Regions from separate parts of the Cytobacillus sp. FSL M8-0252 genome, predicted to be linked through region 2. Evidence: riboswitches for the same ligand, from Rfam matches in the RefSeq annotation. Region 2 holds a riboswitch; the other holds the start of a gene.

Region 1 (3,180 bases), 3.5 Mb from region 2:
CTTCTACATTTTCAATTCCAATTGATAATCGGATTAAGTCTTCAGGTACACCTGCTTGTTTTAACCCATCCTGATTAAGTTGTTGATGCGTTGTGCTTGCTGGATGTATAATAAGACTTTTTGCATCACCTACATTCGCTACATGTGCGAACAGCTCAACCGAATTAATAACCTTCGCACCTGCTTCACGCCCACCAGATATGCCAAAAACGACAACTGCCCCTGCACCTTTAGATAAATATTTGTCTGCTAATTCTTTATTAGGATGGTTGTCATCGCCCGGATAAAGTACCCAATTAACAGCAGGATGATTATTTAAATATTGCACAATTTTTTTCGTATTAGCAATATGTTCTTTCATTCGAACCGTTAACGTTTCTAAACCTAACGTAAATTGGAAGGCGCTTTGTGCACTTAGTGCTGGACCTAAATCTCTTAGAAGCTGCACTCTCGCTTTAGTAATATATGCTACAGGGCCCAGTGCCTCACTATATACTATATCGTTATAGCTTGTATCCGGCTGACTTAATCCTGGATACTTCTCTGAGTTCCAATCAAATTTACCACCGTCAACAATGATCCCCCCCATTGTCGTCCCATTCCCAAGTAACCATTTCGTTGCAGAGTGAACAACAATGTCTGCGCCATGCTCAATTGGCCGACATAGATAAGGAGTTGCAAATGTGTTATCAACCACTAACGGCACACCATGTTCATGGGCGATATTTGAAACTGTTTCAATATCTAGTACTTGTAAACTCGGGTTACCAATGGTTTCGGCAAATACAGCTCGTGTCTTCTCATTGATTGCTGCTCGTAGTTCCTCTTCATTATTAATATCGATAAGCCTAACGTTGATGCCGTACTTTGGTAAAGTGACTGTAAATAAATTATATGTACCTCCATATAAATTAGAGGCAGCTACAATTTCATCACCCGCTTGAACAATATTAAGAAGAGCTAAGTAAATGGCTGCTTGCCCGCTTGCTAATGCTAATGCGCCTGTTCCCCCTTCTAACAATGCAACTCTTTCCTCAAACACAGTAACCGTTGGATTATGAATACGAGAATAAATATATCCTGTTTCTTTTAAGCCAAATAAGTCTTGCGCATGCTCTGTATTCTGGAATTGATAAGCATTATTTTGATAGATTGGGACCGCTCTTGCCCCTGTTACTGGATCAGGTTTTAGCCCACCATGAACACCAATTGTTTCAAATCGAAGTTGCTTTTCTTTTTCTGCCATTTTACATCTCTCCTCTTTTTTAAATTGGAAAGAAAAGACGACCAAAAACCCTCTTCACAAAGAAGAGGGTTTATCATCTCTTCTTATCTACCAGAGCTTTTATGCTCTGCTGGAATTAGCACCGTGTATCAAACAACCGGTTGCCGGGTTTCATAGGGCCAGTCCCTCCACCACTCTCGATAAGAATATTTAATTTTCTAATTATTCTAAGGATAGAATAACAACCTTTTTTTGGGAAGTCAATCTTTTTTTAGGACATTTGATGTATTTATGATTATTTTTGATTTAATACGAAAATGGCATCTAATTTTAATAATTGTCTAAAAGTCGACTTAAGGATGATATGCTTTTCATCCACTTGTTTCTTTAGACTCGTACGCCCTTGAAGCAAAGAATGAAAGTGGTCAGCAGTAGTTTGAATGTTTATATGATAATTTTTCAATGGGCGAGTATGTTTAATTAGCAGCCTTTTACGGTCTAATGTCAAATACAATAGATTTTGCTCTAATTCTACTCGAATCCTTATAGGTTCCTTTAACATCATTAAAATATGATCATTTACTCTTAAAGATTGATTGAAATGATAAATGAGTTCCTCTATTGAAACCACCCCCAGCCCGCGTCTTATATTCTATAATTCTGTTCCAAGAAATGATTTCCTTCTCCTAACTATCGACTTTAACTGACAGAACATTTATTTCCAACAATGTTCACAACCTATTTCCCGAGAAATATGTCAAAAGCTAGACTTATCGACAGAAAAAAGAAATATCCCATCGATTCATCTGCCTAGAATGAGTGAGGGGTGTATTTAAACATTTACGCAAACCCCCCTTGATTAAAAGCATAAGAAAACCACTTATTCCTAAACAATAAGTGGTTTTAAAATTGAGACTGTAATTCATATGATTGAATTTGTTCAAGTAAATAAGGTACTGAATGGAAAGCATAAAGCTTATCAACTAACTCTCCTTTTTTAAACACAAGTAAACACGGTACACTTTCAATTTCATACTTTTCTGCCACTGCTGGCAAAAAATTCAGGTCGGCTTTACCTATAGGAAGGTTCTGCAACAGTTGCTCAGTAATTGTTAGCATTTTCCCGGCAACTTGACATGTCCCACACATAGGAGTGAATAAATAAAATAAGCCGGATTGCTTCCTTGCGATCAAATCATTTAAGTCATTGTTTGACCAGTCAATCATGTTATCATCCTTTATCTAAATACTCGGTATATATATCTATATTTGCACTTATTAAGGCTGTAGCTAAATGATGCGCAGGTGCCGCCTCGACTTCACGATACATTTTATCAATATAGATATGCTCTGCCTCTGGTAACTCTCTCTTAAATTGTTTACGAAGTTTTTCTCCTGATGCGTCAGCATCGACTAATATATAGACTTCCTTCCCAATTAAATAATCAATTAATTCATCCAACTTCGAAGTGCCAATCGTTCCATTTGTACATAAGATCTCTACAGGTTCTCTGATTAGTCCTTTCACTTTTCGTTTGTCAGATTTACCTTCAACAATAATCACTTTATTGCCATGTTCTATATGCATGCTCATCACCTAATATATATCATTTATATATTTTATAATAGTAAGCCTTTTTACATTTGAAAACTTTTCAGCACTCATCTGGTATGTCTATATAGAAATTTAGAAAAAGGTCAAACCATTTAATGATTTGACCTTCTTTATTTAACTACAATTAATCTTCTTTTGTCATTTCTTCATATTGTTCAGCTGTCATTAGCTTGTCAATTTCACTTGCATCGGATGGCTCAACAACAATCATCCATGCTTTCTCGTAAGGAGATTCATTCACAAATTCTGGACTATCGCTAAGTTCTTCGTTAATCTCAACGATTTTACCACTAATTGGTGCATATAACTCAGAAACTGTTTTAACAGATTCTACGCTACC
Region 2 (3,180 bases):
ATGCATCTAGTAGTGGAAGGGTGATTTCACCTTTCATTCAAATGCGTAAGAAAAATTAGAAATTATTGTATCCCCCTTATATCCTAGCTACTTGGTTTAATTTAGACTAAAACTACACACCACCCGACTCCTTAATTGAAAATAGTTTCATGTGATTTTATTGAATATTTAAAAGAGAAGGTCTATAATTTTATATAAATAGTAAAGGTGGTGCTCTAATAGTGAACAGCAAGGATATGTCCAATCATGTATTTTTTGATATATTAGCAGAGAAAATTAAAAGAGATAGTCATGAAGAGTACAATCAATTTGTTAATTATGTAAACGTATTAGCTGAGGATAAAGGGTGGAAGGAATTACAAGAAGAGGTTGTTCATTTACAAGCTTTTCTTTCATATTTAGATGATAAGTTAGCTATCATCGATGATTATGAAGATATTATGAATATGAAAGCAACTTTGCTTGATATGATTGTTAACGATTTAAATGATACGTCTGTTTATCTTTTAGTGGAGGCTCTTATGTATAATAAAGAGCTGAATTATTTGCAATCCTTTATATCTCCAGTTGAATATTGGGTGTCAGTAATAAAGGCAAAAGAAAGACTTTGTGCTGCATAAAAGATTTATTATAAAAAGCTGTTGACAGCGCCGGATGATAAGGTTATTCTGATTAATAATTAATGACTCTTAAAATTTAAAAAATTCAATTTATCAAGAGAGGTGGAGGGACTGGCCCTTTGAAGCCTCAGCAACCGACCAAAACTAGGTAACGGTGCTAATTCCAAGATAGATAAGTTGAGGATATGGCGATATATCGTGAGCCCCTCTTCTTTAGCAAGAGGGGCTTTATCTATGCCGATTAGACGACTAAAGGCGGCTTTCGATGGAAGAGTACAATCTCTTTTTATTGAAAGTGGTCTTTTTTCTGCTCTTGAAAAAAGGTGTTGGACATAAAAAATTGATGTTTCAAATTCAATTTATGAAAAAACAACCATTGTGCTGGCATACTCAAAAGCTCATCACTGATAGATGGTTCCGAGTCGAGTTTGTTTATTATAAGTGAAATGTGAGAGGAGAATGAAAAATGAATCATCACCAGTTTGATACAATAGCGCTTCATGGGGGGCAAGTGCCAGATCCTGTTACAAAGTCGAGAGCCGTACCAATATACATGACTTCATCCTATGTGTTTGAAGATACCGATCATGCAGCAAGCTTATTTCAGATGCAAGAGCCTGGCTTTATTTATTCAAGGAATGCAAATCCAACCAATGCAGTGTTTGAGGAGAGAATGGCACAGTTAGAAGGTGGCGTAGCCTCATTTGCTGTTTCATCTGGGCAAGCAGCGATTTCCATTGCCCTTTTAACACTTGCAAGAGCAGGCGATGAGATAGTTTCTACACAGGCTCTTTATGGTGGTACCTACCATTTATTTGCAGAAACGTTTAGTAAATTCGGTATCAATGTTCATTTTGTTGATGGGACGGACTTTACATCTTTAGAAGGAAAAATTAATAAAAGGACAAAGGCGATTTTCACAGAGACAATTGGCAACCCGAATATGGAGGTAGCACATTTAGAAAAGTTAAGTGAGATAGCGAAACGTCACGGCCTACCATTAGTAGTAGATAATACATTTACTACGCCATTTTTACTAAAACCACTTGCATTTGGCGCGGATATAGTCGTTCATTCAGCAACTAAATTTATTGGTGGACATGGTACGGCAATCGGTGGGGTAATTGTAGATGGAGGAAGATTCGAATGGAGTAACGAAAGATTTCCTTCCTTTAATGAGAAAAAGCCTGCTATTGGTAATCGCAGCTATGTTGAAATTTCTAGGGAAAAAGCTTTTATTCTTAAAGCAAGATTTGAACTTGGCCATGACTTAGGGGCAACGCTGTCTGCCTTCAATAGCTGGTTATTTATTCAAGGTCTGGAGTCATTAAGTGTCAGAGTAGAAAAGCAAGTCGCTAATGCACAAGTTTTGGCTAAACGGTTAGGAGAGTTACCTCATATTTCTTGGGTGAACTACCCTGGGTTAGAAAGCCATCCACAATATCATCTCGGGAAAAAGTATTTTCCGAGTGGGGCAGGTGCAACCTTTACATTTGGCATCAAAGGGGGAATCAGTACAGCTAAAAGGTTTATCAACTCACTAAAGCTGGTATCACATTTAGCAAATGTTGGTGACGCTAAAACGCTCATTATTCATCCAGCGAGTACAACACATGCTCGTCTTTCACCTGGACAACAAGCGGAGGCGGGTGTGAGTCCCGAAATGATCCGCCTTTCTGTTGGCTTAGAGGATCCTGTAGATGTGATGGCTGATATCACGCAAGCGTTAAAACAATGTACGTAGGTTTATTACGATTTGCATTATAAAGGGTGAAAAGTGTGAAGTTAAACTGCTTATCAAAGAACCATTCTTTATTCCTTTACCATATACTTTGTTGATCGCATGTCTCAGGCGATTCACCTCATACAGTATGAATGACAATATTTTTCTCAAACAGAGCCATCAACACTGATATCTTACCATTACGACGCGCCTGTTTCCTTTCATGAAAAGGGGGATAGAGCCATCGCGTAATTCCCTGTATGAACTAGTTGCCTTTGATTATCTAATGGATGAAACCTTTTTATCTTTCCTTCGTATGTATTAAAAAGACGAACGGAAAGAGGAGGAATGGGGTATGGATAGACCAGTACTTAAATTGCCTCGTACTAAATGGGAATGGGGATGCGACATACTTGGTCTTATTGTATTCATTGGGTCGATTGTATTCTTAGTTGTGTCTTGGTCAGCTATACCTGAACAAGTACCGGGTCATTACAATGCTTCAGGGGAAGTTGATCGGTGGGGTTCTAAATATGAATTATTTATCTTACCAATTATCGGCGTGTTTCTATGGTTTATGATGGGGATATTTGAACGGTTTCCTCATATTCATAATTACCCTGCACGCATCAATGAATCAAATGCAGCCGCATTTTACTTAACGAGTAGAAAAATGCTAAATGTCATAAAGAATATTTGCCTCGCATTATTCGGCTTTATACTTATACAATCCATTAGAGTAGCATTAGGATGGGCGGACTCTTTAGGCATTTGGTTTCTGCCAGTGTTTTTACTTGCCACGATAGTTCCAATTATATTTACTTTGATTAAGTTTAG

What was found. A riboswitch is a leader RNA that binds a small molecule or an ion and turns the genes downstream of it on or off. The one in region 2 is predicted to bind S-adenosylmethionine.
Region 1: linked by a shared signal. The riboswitch ahead of MKX83_RS19965 (O-acetylhomoserine aminocarboxypropyltransferase/cysteine synthase family protein) and the one ahead of MKX83_RS02215 (O-acetylhomoserine aminocarboxypropyltransferase/cysteine synthase family protein) in region 2 are both predicted to bind S-adenosylmethionine.

Annotation. Positions count from the first base shown of each region.
Region 1 is NZ_JBBOWZ010000001.1:3,952,539-3,955,718, forward strand. It holds gene MKX83_RS19965 (O-acetylhomoserine aminocarboxypropyltransferase/cysteine synthase family protein) at 1-1,246, opposite strand, end outside; SAM riboswitch class I at 1,327-1,432, opposite strand; gene MKX83_RS19970 (hypothetical protein) at 1,521-1,856, opposite strand; gene MKX83_RS19975 (thioredoxin family protein) at 2,129-2,452, opposite strand; gene MKX83_RS19980 (toprim domain-containing protein) at 2,457-2,819, opposite strand; gene gcvH (glycine cleavage system protein GcvH) at 2,965-3,180, opposite strand, start outside.
Region 2 is NZ_JBBOWZ010000001.1:421,340-424,519, forward strand. It holds gene MKX83_RS02210 (hypothetical protein) at 222-620, shown strand; SAM riboswitch class I at 708-799, shown strand; gene MKX83_RS02215 (O-acetylhomoserine aminocarboxypropyltransferase/cysteine synthase family protein) at 1,087-2,364, shown strand; gene MKX83_RS02220 (DUF1648 domain-containing protein) at 2,699-3,180, shown strand, end outside.